2 regions of the Gryllotalpicola kribbensis genome follow, and region 2 is predicted to be linked to the other one. Evidence: predicted binding sites of a transcription regulator. Region 2 holds the regulator's gene; the other holds the start of a gene.
The links. The regulator LexA, encoded in region 2, represses DNA repair genes until DNA is damaged. The targets are predictions, from matches to a motif close to TCGAACANNTGTTCGA.
Positions count from the first base shown of each region.

Region 1 (6,977 bases), on a different contig from region 2:
CGACATCGACGCGATCATGCAAGAGCAGGACGATCGCCTGCTCGTCGTCGTCGGCCCCTGCAGCGTGCACGACCCCGAGGCCGCTCTCGATTACGCGCGCCGACTGGCGCCCATCGCCGAGAAGCTCAAGGACGACATCCTCGTCGTCATGCGCGTGTACTTCGAGAAGCCGCGCTCGACGGGCGGGTGGAAGGGCCTCATCAACGACCCGCACCTCAACGGCACGCACGACATCGCGACCGGGCTGCGCGTCGCCCGCAAGCTGCTGCTCGACGTCGTCGAGCTCGGCCTGCCTGCGGGCACCGAGTTCCTCGAGCCGGTCAGCCCCTCCTACATCTCCGACCTGGTCAGCTGGGGCGCGATCGGCGCCCGCACGACCGAGAGCCAGATCCACCGCCAGATGGCGTCGGGCCTCGGTATGCCGATCGGCTTCAAGAACGCGACCGACGGCGATGTCCAGGTCGCCATCGACGGCGTGACCGTCGCCGCGCAGCAGCACACGACGTTCGGCATCGACGACGAGGGCCGCGCCGCCATCGTGACGACCCGTGGCAACGGTGCGGGTCACGTGATCCTGCGCGGTGGCCGTTTCGGCCCGAACTACGGCACGCACAACGTCATCTACTCGGCGCGCCTGCTCGCACGCGCGGGCCTGTCGCCGCGCATCATTGTCGACGCGAGCCACGCGAACAGCGGCAAGAGCCACGTCCGCCAGCTCGAGGTCGCACACGAGCTCGCCGCGCAGATCGCCGACGGCGAGCCGATCGCGGGCGTCATGGTCGAGAGCTTCATCGAGCCGGGGGCGCAGAAGCTGACGGATGCGGGCCTCGAGGGCCTCGTGTACGGCAAGTCGATCACGGATGCCTGCATCGGGTGGGACGACACCGAGGCGCTCCTCGAGGATCTGGCCGCGGCGGCCCGCCGAGCGGCGCGCCTCGAACCCGTCGATGTGTAGGCACGCCGGGTAGCGAAGCACCTGCGCACCCGCGCGTACCTGCGTACCTGCGTACCTGCGCGCACCCGCGCACCTGCGCGCACCCGCGTACCTGTGTGCACCCTGCGTACCTGTGCGCACCCGCGCACGTGCGCCACGCGCGCGGCGCCACGCGCTGCCCCGGCTCACTCCGGCGGCACGCGCGTTGCCCCGGCTCACCCCGGCGGCGGTGCTCCGGGCGGCGCTTCAGCTTTGGACCTGCTGGCTGCGCGGTTGCCGGCGGGCCTCCAACCAGTGTCGCGCCCCATCGCGGCATAGCGGACTTCCGGAAGGCCGTCGATCATTCTGATGTGCCACGGCCCCGCGTCGATGTCGTGGTGGTGGAACCAGCAGAGATTGACTCCGTTGCCGACATCCGTCGCCCCGCCGTCGGCGAAGGCGACGACGTGGTGGACCTCGCACCACTGTGCGGGCACGTCGCAGCCGGGGATGAGACAGGTGCCCCCGTCTCGCACGGCGATCGCGCGGCGCTGGCGGCGCGTGAAGGCGCGCACCTCGCGCCCGAGGCGCAGCAGGTCGCCCTCGGGGGTGAAGATGACGGTCTGGATTCCGCCGGCGCAGGCGGCCTGCTCGGCTTCCTGAACGGAAACGGGCCCGGGGGTCCCCGCATAGAACGCGGTGCCGACCCCGGCCTCGAGCTCGGCGAGCGTGGTGGAGACCCACACCGTCGGGTGATCGCCGCCCATGTCGGGTGCCTCGGCCGATCGGGCTTGGGCAGCGCAGATGTCCCGGAACAGGTCGGCACGCTTCTGCCCGGCCGTGCGCGCATCCTCGGGCGTCTGTTCCTCGGCGGGGGTGAACGAGACGGTCCTCTTCCCTTTCGGGTTCACGTAGGCGTCGAACAGGCTGCGGGCGACGGCGGCGTGCCCGGCCGGCAGCAACCCGGAGACGCGCGCCTGCCCGTCCACGGTCGGGCCGATGTGGAAGTAGCGCTCCGCCATCGCCGTGCGTGCCTGGTCTTCGATGGCTGCGAGCTCCAACGCGGCGGCCTTCTGCGCCGCGCGCGCCTTCACTTCATCCGCCCCCGCGGTGACCGCGAGTTCCACGAGCTCCGATTCGACGGCCGCAAGCTCGCCGGCATCCGCACGCGCAAGGTCCTCGCCGGCGGCCTTCTGCAGTTCTCCCGTGATCGCCGAGGCCGATTCTCGGCCGATGCGGCCGTCGAGTACCGCCTGCTCGACGACGGGCAATCTCTTCAGCTCCGTGGCCTGGGCCACGAGCTTCGCGGCCTCCTTCCCGGAGGTCTTCGTGATGCCTTGGATCGCGCCGGCGGCGGTCTTGAACCCCAGCCTTCTGGCGAGGGAATCCGCAGCTCCGTCGGCCGAGCGCGCGGCAACCTCGCCGGCGACAGCAAGGTCCAGGGCGTCCAGGTGTCGGTGCAGGGCGGCAAGATCTTCCGCGAACCCCACGAGCTGGCCGTCGGACAGGGTCGCGGGGTCCACCGGAAGCACGGCGCGCACGCGCGCCAGCGCATCGCACGCAGCGGACCCGACCCTCGACATGTGAACAAGTATACGACGGCACTGTGACATTGACCAGACATCAGTTCGAATACTTATTCACACAATGCGTGGCGCCCTCGACTTTTCCACAGGCGCCGGCGCCCCGCTCGGAAGTAGAGCTAGATGTATGAGGTCAGGACGTTGTTGACGCGTCGTCGCTTGATTCTCGTCAGAAGCACCGCGGCGGCTGCGGCGGCGGCCGCGAGCAGGGTGATGGCCGGCCAGCCGGCGGCCACGATCGTTCCGGCGATGGCGGTGCCGATCGCGCCGGCGGCGTAGTAGAGGGTGAGGTAGGCGGCATTCAGGGCCCCGGAGCGGGCGGGGTCGATGGCCACGATGCCGGCTTGGTTGGCGACTTGGGCGGCGAAGCATCCGGCGTCGAAGAGCGCGAGTGCGGCCGCGGTCGCGACGGGGTTGCCGAGGCCGAAGGTGAGTACGAGCGCGGCACAGGCGGCAACGGTGAGTCCTGTCGTCATGACGGCGCGGTTGCCGAAGCGGTCGGAAAGCCGCCCGGCGGTGCGGGTGACGACGAGTCCGAGGACCCCGGCGAGGCTGTAGAGCCCGATCGCGGCGGGGCTGAGCGTGTAGGGCGGCTCGGCGAGGCGGAGGGCGAGGCCGACCCAGACGAGGTTGAAGGCGAAGAACCAGAGCATGCCCGCGGCGGTCGCATGGCGCAGCCGCGGACGTGTGCGCAGCAGCCCGGGCAGGGCGCGCAGAGAGGCGAGGTAGCTGCCGGACGGGGATTCCTTGCCGGACGGCAGGAGTGAGAAGGCCGCCAGTGCCGTCGCGGCCACGAACGCGGCGAAGGCCAGCAGCGCGCCGCGCCAGCCGATCCAGTCAGCCAGCACGCCGCCGGCGAAGCGGCTGAGGAGGATGCCGGCGGAGATCCCGGCGGACACAGCCCCCATGCGCGCGCCGCGACGGCCGGGATCGGAGTGCTTGCCGACGACGGCGCTGGCCTGAGCCGCGACCGTCGTCAGCCCGCCGATGACGACGAAGCATCCGATGAGAACGCCGGGGCTCGGCGCCGCGGCCGCGAACGCCAGGACCCCGGCCAGGACCAGCAGCTGCACCGGAATGAGGGTGCGAGGGTTGAGCCGGTCGGCGAGCGGCACGAGGAGGGCGAGCCCGGCCAGGTAGCCGGCCATCGCCGCCGATGCGACGACCGCGACTAGCGGGACCGGCGCTCCGAAGTCGCGGGCGACCTGGGCGAGTGCGGGCTGGATGGCGTAGTCGTTGGCGATCGCGCCGCCGGCGGCGACTGCAAGCACCGCAACGGCGGCACCCGGCAGCCGCACGCCGACAGCACCCTCGGTCATGCCGAGGCCCGCACTGCCACAGCCTCGACCTCTACGAGGATCGCGTCCTCGACGAACGGCAGCGCGTGCACGAGAGAGAACGCGGGCCGGATCTCGCCGTAGGCCTCGCCGTGGGCGCGGGCGGCGTCCTCCCAGTGGTCGAAGTCCGCCACCGCGAGACGGCTCTGGACGACATCCGCCAGGGCGAAGCCGTTCTCGGCGAGGACCTTCTCGATCGTCTGAAGCGCATTGCGCGTCTGCGCGTACACGTCCTCGCCTTCCCCAGAGGTTCCGGAGATGAAGATCGCGTTCCCGATGACCACGGCGCGGGAGTACCCGACCTTCGACTCCCACGGCGACCCCGTGCTGACCAGCTTGCGCATCCGAACTCCTTCAACTACTCGGGTAGTAACTCAGGGATTCATTAACTACCCGAGTAGTTGCAGAGAAGGCAAATCGATAGAATCGGCCCATGCCCGTCGACACCGAACTCGTCGCCTCGCTCACCCGCCTCGGCTTCACCCAGTACGAAGCCCAGGCATACGCGGCCCTCGTCGGGCAGGCCGCCCTCACGGGCGCCGAGGTCGGACGCCGCGCCGGTATGCCGCCGTCGAAGGTGTACGAGACCCTCGGCCGCTTGGAAGCCCGCGGCGCCGTGCTCGTCAACCGCTCCGAACCCGTGCGCTACACCGCGACCCCGCACACCGCTCTGCTGAAAGAACTGCGCGAGCGCTTCGACGCCGACCTCGCCGCCGCAGAGGCCGCACTCGAGCAGCTCCCCGCGCAGCAGGAGCCCGGACTCGTGTGGTCGCTCAGCGGGCGCGACGCCATCGTGCAGTCCATCGGCCGGGCCATCGAGCACGCCCGGCGCACGATCTTCGCCGGTCTGTGGGACGAGGAACTCGACACGCTCGGCCCGCTACTGGAAGCGGCATCCGCACGCGGCATCGAGACCCACGTCGCGATCTATGGCACCCGCACCCTCACCGGACCGCACAGCTATGACATGGCCGAATGCGGCGCCAGCGCGAGGCTGCGCCTCTCCGGCCGGCGCCTCGCCGTCGTCGTAGCCGACGACACCGACGCTGTCGTAGCCGAGTTCGGCGACCGCACCCCCGACCAGGCCACCCTCACCACCAACCCCGTCATCGCGCTGCTCGCCGTCGAATACGTCAAAGCCGACGTCTCCGGCCGCCTCATGATCAACGCCATGAGCCCTGCGGCCTACGCCGAACTGCTCACCACGCCCGACATGGCAGCCATCAACAGCCCCGTCACGGCTAGCAACAACTAGAGCTCGACCTCGAGCAGGGTCTCCGCGTTCACCCAGCCGCTGCGCCGGTAGAACGCGACGCCCTCGTGGGTCGAGTGCAGCACGATGCGGTGGATGCCCCGCGCCCGCGCCTCGGCCGCGATCGCGTCCATCAGCGCACGGCCGATGCCCCGGCCCCGCAACGACGCATCGACGAAGACGCTCTGCACCTCTCCGCTGCGGCGGTCGAAGTCGGTCGGCACGGGAACGCGGTCGACGACGGCGAGCCACGCCATGCCCACGATCCGCCCGTCGAGCTCGGCGAGCTTGCCGATCACCCTCTCGCGATGCTCCGCGATCCAGGTGGTCATCGCCGCGACATACGCGGCTTCCTCGCCGGTGGGTGCAGAGCGCGAGCGCTCCCAGGCGAGCCGCAGGGCGACGAGCGCCGGGGCATCCTCAGGGGCGGCGTTGCGAATGCGCACGTCGCCGTCGCGGCCGCTCATGGCTCGTCGACATCGACGGTCAGCTTGCGCAGCAGCGTGCTCAACCGGTTCTGGTCATGGGCGCTGAGGCTCTTGAGGATGCCCGCTTCGGCGTCGACCAGCCGGGTGATGGCCGCGTCGACATGAGTCAGCCCCTGCCGGGTCATCCGCACCAGGACGCCGCGCCCGTCGGCGGGGTCGGAGAGCCGCTCCACGAAGCCGCGCTGCACGAGCCGGTCGATGCGGTTCGTCATCGTTCCCGATGAGACCAGCGTCTGCTGCAGCAGCGCTTTCGGTGACAGCTGATACGGCGCTCCGGCGCGGCGCAACGCGGCCAGCACGTCGAACTCCCACGACTGCAGGCTCGAGCGGGTGAAGGCCGCCCGCCGCGCCGACTCGAGGTGGCGCGACAGGCGGTCCACGCGTGAGAGCACCTGCAGGGGGGCGAAGTCGAGGTCGGGTCGCTCGCGCAGCCACGCGCCGACGATGCTGTCGACTTCGTCCTGGGGTGCGGCCATGCGGTCAGCCTACCGAGCAGAGCAATGCCAGACTGGTAACCGATCCGCGATGGTGTAACGGCAGCACGACGGCCTTTGGAGCCGTTAAGTCCTGGTTCGAATCCAGGTCGCGGAGCGCACCGCCCGCCTGCCTAACGCGCGCGCACCGCCGAGACGAACCGGGTCACGTTGCAGCGCAGCGTCTCGATGCGCTCCTGCCGCGCCGCCTCGACGTCGAATCCGACGTAGGCGAGCGGCGGCCTCTTTCGCACGTTGGCCGAGCACTCGAACCCGGCGCACACGAGCGTGCCGACGGTGTCGCCGTTGCGACCCGCCTGCCCGGTGCGCTTCGCGCTGAAGAACACGACCTCGTTCGGAAGGTGGACATCTTCGCACCACGCGCACTGCGGGCGGGTGCGGGTGCGGCCGTTGCCGGTGCGCAGCATCACCCCGACCGGCTCGTCGTCGACCCAGGCGACGACGTAGCCGACGTTGTCGATCTTGCGGTCGCGCCAGCCGAGATAGTCGAGTTCGTCCCACCGGACGTCGTCGAGGCTGGGGATGCTGATGGAGTTGCGCTCCCGAAGGGAGGTGTTGACGAAGGACTGCTTGAGCTGCTGCTCGGTGAGCGGTTGCATGAGTGAAAAACCTGTCGTGTCGGCATTGTCGTGAGGCGCACGGTGGCGCACTCCGTCGAGAAAGGGCCCGGCGCGGGAAGCGCCAGTGGTCGAAAGCAGACGGGGACGGGCCTATCTCGAGCCGGCGACAGCGCCGACGACCTCCAGACGCCTGACGATCAGGCTGTTCGCGTCGAGGTCGGACATGCTCTCAACGGTAGTCGACGAGGTGCGTCGGTGCACGCGAGCAGTCGCACGTGGGGAGCTCTCTCAGCTCGACGCCGAGTCGGTCCGCGGGCGTCAGCTCGCGGGCTCGAGTGCGGCGTCGGGTG
Region 1 covers NZ_BAABBX010000005.1:5,629-12,605, forward strand. The annotation lists gene ABD716_RS03245 (3-deoxy-7-phosphoheptulonate synthase) at 1-955, shown strand, start outside; gene ABD716_RS03250 (HNH endonuclease signature motif containing protein) at 1,150-2,496, opposite strand; gene ABD716_RS03255 (MFS transporter) at 2,616-3,815, opposite strand; gene ABD716_RS03260 (RidA family protein) at 3,812-4,177, opposite strand; gene ABD716_RS03265 (TrmB family transcriptional regulator) at 4,267-5,088, shown strand; gene ABD716_RS03270 (GNAT family N-acetyltransferase) at 5,085-5,552, opposite strand; gene ABD716_RS03275 (MarR family winged helix-turn-helix transcriptional regulator) at 5,549-6,049, opposite strand; tRNA gene ABD716_RS03280 (tRNA-Gln) at 6,093-6,164, shown strand; gene ABD716_RS03285 (FBP domain-containing protein) at 6,181-6,666, opposite strand; gene ABD716_RS03290 (hypothetical protein) at 6,946-6,977, opposite strand, start outside.
Region 1: the regulator LexA is predicted to act here: its motif matches at 2,542-2,557, upstream of ABD716_RS03250 (HNH endonuclease signature motif containing protein).

Region 2 (6,977 bases):
CGCGAACGCCGACTCCAAGGCGGCCGGGTACTCCCTCTTCGGCCAGCGAGCGCAGGCATTGCAGACGGGGGATGCCGCAGGCTTCGGCGACACCGACGGCGAGCAGTTCGACCGCGACGAGCGCGCGGCGCTGCGCCGTGTCGGCGGCCTCTCGACCGAGCTCGAAGACGTCACCGAGGTCGAATACCGTCAGCTGCGGCTCGAGAACGTCGTCCTCATCGGCGTCTATTCGGGCGGTTCGCTCGAAGACGCCGAGAACTCGTTGCGCGAGCTCGCAGCACTCGCGGAGACCGCCGGCGCGGTCGTGCTCGACGGGCTCCTGCAGCGGCGCCCGCACCCCGACCCCAGCACGTATCTGGGCCGTGGCAAGGCTGAGGAGCTCGCCGCGGTCGTCGCCCACCTCGGCGCCGACACGGTGATCGCCGACACCGAACTGGCCCCGAGCCAGCGTCGTGCGCTCGAGGACGTGGTGAAGGTCAAGGTCATCGACCGCACGGCGGTCATCCTCGACATCTTCAGCCAGCATGCCAAGAGCCGTGAGGGCAAGGCACAGGTCGAGCTGGCACAGCTCGAGTACCTCTTGCCCCGACTGCGCGGCTGGGGCGAGTCGATGAGCCGCCAGGCGGGCGGCCAGGTCGGCGGCGCGGGCAACGGCATGGGAAGCCGCGGACCCGGCGAGACGAAGATCGAGCTCGATCGGCGGCGCATCCACTCGCGCATGGCCAAGCTGCGCCGGCAGATCAAGGAGATGAAGCCCGCGCGCGAGGCGAAGCGCGCGAACCGCCGGCGCAACGAGGTGCCGTCCGTGGCCATCGCCGGCTACACGAACGCGGGGAAGTCGAGCCTGCTCAACCGCATCACGCGCGCGGGAGTCCTGGTCGAGAACGCGCTCTTCGCGACGCTCGATTCCACCGTGCGTCGTTCTCAGACGGCCGACGGGCGCCCCTACACGCTGGCCGACACCGTCGGATTCGTGCGCAACCTGCCGCACCAGCTCGTCGAGGCATTCCGGTCGACGTTGGAAGAGGTGCAGGACGCCGACGTCATCGTCCATGTGGTCGACGCATCGCATCCCGATCCCGCAAGCCAGCTCCAGACGGTGCGCGACGTCATCGGTGAGGTCGGCGCCGGCGACATCCCCGAGCTCGTCGTGTTCAACAAGGCCGACCTCGTCGACGGCGACACTCGGCTCGTGCTGCGTGGCCTCGTACCCGGTGCCGTCTTCGCGAGCGCTCGCACAGGGGAGGGCATCGACGAGGTGCTCGCGCGCATCGCCTACCTCATCCCCGACCGCTCCGTCCCTGTCGAACTCCTCGTGCCCTACGACCACGGTGAGGTCGTCGCCGCCCTGCACGATCATGGCCGGGTGACGGCGCTCGAGTACACCGAGCAGGGAACGCGTGTCTCCGCACTCATCGACCCGAGCAGGCTGGCGCCGTTCGAGCCGTATCGGCTGCAGGCGGTGGGCCACGAGTGAGGCGCGTGCCGTTCTCGTTCGAGCTGCACCCTGCGCGCTCCCCGCAGATCGCCCGGCAGCTGCCCGACCGCATCGCTCGCCTGGTGGCCGCCGGCCCTGAGTTCGTGTCGGTCACCTACGGCGCGGGCGGCTCGTCGCAGGATGCCTCGCTGGACGTTCTCAAGCACGTGATCGAGCACCACCCGCAGGTGCGCACGATGGCGCACCTCACGTGCGTGGGCTCGACGGTGCAGGCCGCTCACGACACGGTGCGGACGTTCATGGATGCCGGGGTGCACAGCTTCCTCGCCGTACGAGGCGATCTGCCGGCCGGCTCGCCACCTGACGCGTTCCCCGGCGACATCCGCTCGGCGGCGGAGCTCGTGCAGCTGATCCACGCCGTGCAGAGCGAGCGACGCCCCTGGCGCGAAGTGGCGATCCCCGGCACGCCGGGCATCATGCTCGATCGTGACGGGCGCGAGCGCATCGCGATCGCCGTGGCGGCGTTCCCCAACGGGCATCCGTCGTCGCGCTCGTGGCAGCAGGACATCGACACTCTGCTCGCGAAGCAGGCGGCAGGCGCGAATCTCGGGATCTCGCAGATGATCTTCCATGCCGACGACTACTTCCGCATGGTCGACGCCGCCCGTGCCGCCGGCGTCGAGTTCCCCATCCTTCCAGCGATCACGCCGGTGACGACCCCGGCCGGACTCGCTCGCAATCTCGAGCTCTCAGGCGAGCGTGCGCCCGAGGCGTTCGCCGCCGCCCTCGCCGCCGAGCAGAACGAAGCGAGACGTCGTGAGATCGGAGTGGACTTCGCCGCGGACCTGACGCGCCGGCTGCTCGACGGCGGCGCGCCGGGAATCCACCTCTACACGCGCAACATGCACGAGGTGCCGCTGGCGGTGCTCGCGCGCGTCGGCCTCATCGATGAGGCGCGCTTCGCCCAGCTCATCGCTCCCGATTTCACCGGTGCGACACCGGTCGAAGAGCCCGCCTGAGCGGACTCTTCGGGCCCCATGCGTCAGACGGCGCGCAGAACGGCCACGACCTTGCCCAGCACCACGGCCTGGTCGCCCATGATCGGCTCGAACGCCGAGTTGCGCGGAAGCAGCCACGTGTGACCATCGCGCTGCCGGAACACCTTGACGGTGGCTTCGCCGTCGAGCATCGCGGCGACGATGTCGCCGTTGACCGCGTCCTGCTGCTGGCGCACGACCACCCAGTCGCCATCGCAGATCGCTGCGTCGATCATCGACTCGCCCGCGACCTTGAGCATGAACAGGTCGCCGTTGCCGACGAGCCGGCGCGGGAGCGGGAAGACCTCTTCGACCTGCTGGTCGGCCGTGATCGGTACGCCGGCGGCGATGCGGCCGACGAGGGGCACCAGCATCGCGTCGCCCACAAGCGCCTTGGTCTCGAAGTCGTCGGTCTGCTCGGTCGGTGACGGCGGGTCGATCAGGATCTCGAGCGCTCGCGGCCGGTTCGGGTCACGGCGCAGATAGCCCGAGAGCTCGAGCTGGTTGAGCTGGTGCGTGACGCTCGACAGTGAGGCGAGGCCGACCGCGTCGCCGATCTCACGCATGCTCGGCGGGTACCCGCGGGCAGCCAACGACTTTTTGATGACGTCGAGGATGGCGAGCTGCTTGTCGCTGAGGTTCTTGCGGCGCCTGGTGCGCCGTTTGGGCGAAGCGCCAGTGTCTTTGGCGACTGCATCTGTGGTCACGTGAATCCCCAATGTCGGTGGTCCCTGGTTGCATTTCGACCAGTGAGCCACACATTAGCGGCAATCCCCCTCTGTATAGGGGATTTGTTCGAGCGACTCGCCGAAACCGGTGGATAACTTCGCTAGAGACGTGGGACTTGCGCCATAGACAGATCGAAGATAGCTTCGGAATGGTTCGAAAACTCGAATATGCGTTCCGAACCTGGTGACGAAGGTAGAGGTCTACGATGAGCACCATCACTGTGCAGATGTCCGGCGCGGCAGGGCGCCGTCCCGCTCCGTCGGCTGGGGTCGCCCGTTCCCACCTGCGCCTCACCCGCCGCGGTCGCGCGCTGCTTGTCGCTGTCGTCGCCGCTCCCGTGCTTGCCGTGACGGTGTGGTTCGGGCTGAACGGGGGCGGCGCGGCAGCCGACGGTCACTCCGCCGCCCGTCCCGCAGCGGTCGAGCAGGTGACGGTGGCGCAAGGGCAGTCGCTGTGGCAGATCGCGGTCGAGGTCGCACCTCACGACGATCCGCGTGACGTCGTCGCGGCGATCGTCGACATGAACGGCCTGCAGAGTTCCGTCCTGACCCCGGGGCAGACGCTCGCGATTCCCTCGCAGTACTCGAAGTAACGCGCCCCAGCCGGCGGCCCAGGCGACCCAGAGCGCGTGATGCGCCCGCCTACGATGGATGAGTGACGTCACTCTCCGAGCTGCCGATTCGAGACGACCTGCGCGGGCGCGAGCCCTATGGTGCGCCGCAGAGGCACGTGCGCGTCGAGCTCAACGTGAACGAGAACACCCACCCGATCCCCGGCGATGTCCAGGCAGATGTGCTCGCCCGGTTGGCCGAGGCGGTCGCGGGCGCGAATCGATACCCCGACCGTGAGTTCGTCGAGCTGCGGTCGGCTCTCGCCGCCTACCTCGGGCACGGCCTGACACGCGATCACCTGTGGGCGGCGAACGGCTCGAACGAGATCCTGCAGCAGCTGCTGCAGGCGTTCGGAGGCCCGGGGCGCAGGGCGCTCGGCTTCGCCCCGACCTACTCCATGTACCCGCTGCTGGCATCCGGAACCGGAACCGAATGGGTGGCGGGCGACCGCGATGCCGATTACGAACTGTCCGCAGCGCGCGCGGCCGACTGGGTGCGGCGAGTGCAGCCCGACGTCGTCATTCTCTGCTCGCCGAACAACCCGACCGGGACTCCGCTCTCGCTCGACGTCATCGAGTCGGTGTACGACGTCGCCGGCGGGATCGTGATCGTCGACGAGGCGTACGCCGAGTTCTTCCCGGCCGGCGAGCCGAGCGCTCTGACGCTGTTGCCGGGCCGTGAGCGCCTGGTGGTCTCGCGCACCATGAGCAAGGCCTTCGCATTCGCGGGCGTCCGGCTCGGCTACCTCGCGGCGGATCCGGCGATCGCCGATGCGCTGCGCCTCGTGCGCCTGCCGTACCACCTGTCGGCCCTCACGCAGGCGGCCGCGCTCGGAGCCCTGGCCCACTCGGGCGAGATGCTGGCCATGGTCGATGAGATCAAGGTGCAGCGCGACCGGATCGTCGACGGGCTGTCGGCCCTCGGCTACCGGCCCTATCGCACCTGGAGCAACTTCGTGCTCTTCGACCGGGTGGAGAATCCACGCGAGGTGTTCGACGAGCTGCTGGCCGAGGGCATCATCATCCGCGAGATGGGAATCCCGCACAGCTTGCGCGTCTCCGCCGGCACCGAAGCCGAGACCGGCGAGTTCCTCGCTGCGATGGCGCGCTACGTCGAGCGTCACGGCAGGCCACACACGGCGGCGTCCGAGCAGTCCCCGGTAGGCTGACGCCATGACCGCAGGCCCCCGCACCGCCTCCATCACACGCGAGACGAGCGAGTCGCGCATCGAGCTGAGCCTCGATCTCGACGGTTCCGGGCACAGCGACATCCAGACGTCGGTGCCGTTCTACGACCACCTGCTCACCGCGTTCGCGAAGCATTCCCTGACCGACCTCACGGTGCGGGCGAGCGGCGACACCGACATCGATGTGCACCACACCGTCGAAGACACCGGCATCGTCCTCGGGCAGGCGATTCGACAGGCGCTGGGCGACAAGAGCGGCATCGGCCGGTTCGGCGACGCGGTCGTCCCGCTTGATGACGCGCTCGTGCAGGCGGTGGTCGACGTTTCCGGCCGTCCGTACCTCGTCCACTCCGGCGAGCCCGCCGGGTTCGAGCTGCATCTCATCGGCGGCCACTTCACCGGGTCGATGGTGCGCCACGTCTTCGAGGCGATCGCGTTCAACGCAGCGCTGACCGTGCACGTCCGCGTCCTCGACGGGCGCGACCCTCATCACATCGCCGAGGCCGAGTTCAAGGCGTTCGCCCGCGCCTTCCGGCAGGCGAAGGCGTTCGACGCGGCCGTGAAGGGCATCCCGTCCACCAAGGGCGCACTGTGAGTCGCCCCGGCGGGCGCCCGACCGTCGTCGTTCTCGACTACGGCAGCGGCAACGTCCACTCCGCGGCGAAGGCACTCGAGGCTGCCGGCGCCGAGGTCACGGTTACGCGTGAGCGACAGGCCGTGATGGATGCCGACGGGCTGCTCGTTCCGGGCGTGGGTGCATTCCGGGCGGTCGTCGAGCAGCTGAAGGCGGTGCGCGGTGACGAGCTCATCGAGCGGCGACTCGCGGGCGGCCGCCCCGTGCTCGGCATCTGCGTCGGCATGCAGGTGATGTTCGAGCACGGCGACGAGCGCGGCACCGAGACCGATGGGCTGGGCGAGTGGCCGGGCGAGGTCACCGAGCTCGACGCCCCGGTTCTGCCCCACATCGGCTGGAACACCGTCGATGCACCTGAGGGCTCGGTGCTCTTCGCAGGTCTCGAAGACGAGCGCTTCTACTTCGTGCACTCGTACGCCGCGCAGGGCTGGACGCTTGAGACCCAGCCCCCGTTCCCCGCACCGCGGGTGACCTGGGCCGAGCACGGCACCCGGTTCGTCGCCGCCGTCGAGAACGGTCCGCTGAGCGCGACGCAGTTCCACCCCGAGAAGTCGGGTCAGGCGGGCATCCGCCTGCTCGCCAACTGGGTCGAGTCGCTGCGCAGCTGACCCGCGCCCGCATCTTCTGCACCGCACCGAGAGAGACCCTGAATGACCGACTCCGCCCCCGCGCCCGCCCTCGTCCTTCTACCAGCCGTCGATGTGGCCGGCGGTCAGGCCGTGCGCCTCACGCAGGGCGCGGCGGGCAGCGAGACGAGTTACGGCAGCCCGATCGAGGCGGCGCTCGACTGGGCGCAGCAGGGTGCCGAGTGGATCCACCTCGTCGATCTGGATGCTGCCTTCGGGCGCGGTGAGAACCGCGGCGTCATGCGCGAGGTGCTTCGCGAGGTCCACGGGGTCAAGATCGAGCTGTCGGGCGGCATCCGCGACGACGCCTCGCTCGAGCACGCGCTCGAACTCGGTGCAACGCGCGTGAACCTCGGCACGGCCGCTCTCGAGAACCCGGAGTGGGCCGACTCCGTGATCGCCTCATACGGTGAGGCGATCGCGGTGGGGCTGGACGTGCGCGGCACGACCCTCGCTGCTCGCGGCTGGACGCGCGAGGGCGGCGATCTGTGGGAGGTGCTGGACCGCCTCGAGGCGGCCGGCTGCCGCCGCTATGTCGTCACCGACGTCACCAAGGACGGCACTCTGCGCGGGCCGAACGTCGAGCTCCTCGCTGAGCTTGCGGCGAAGACCGACAAGCCAGTCGTCGCGTCGGGCGGCATCTCGAGTTTGGACGACATCGCGGCGCTGCGCGCACTCGTGCCGAATGGCGTCGAGGGGGCGATCGTGGGCAAGGC
Region 2 covers NZ_BAABBX010000002.1:22,049-29,025, reverse strand. The annotation lists gene hflX (GTPase HflX) at 1-1,477, shown strand, start outside; gene ABD716_RS01360 (methylenetetrahydrofolate reductase) at 1,483-2,457, shown strand; gene lexA (transcriptional repressor LexA) at 2,481-3,182, opposite strand; gene ABD716_RS01350 (LysM peptidoglycan-binding domain-containing protein) at 3,410-3,796, shown strand; gene ABD716_RS01345 (histidinol-phosphate transaminase) at 3,859-4,983, shown strand; gene hisB (imidazoleglycerol-phosphate dehydratase HisB) at 4,988-5,596, shown strand; gene hisH (imidazole glycerol phosphate synthase subunit HisH) at 5,593-6,243, shown strand; gene priA (bifunctional 1-(5-phosphoribosyl)-5-((5-phosphoribosylamino)methylideneamino)imidazole-4-carboxamide isomerase/phosphoribosylanthranilate isomerase PriA) at 6,286-6,977, shown strand, end outside.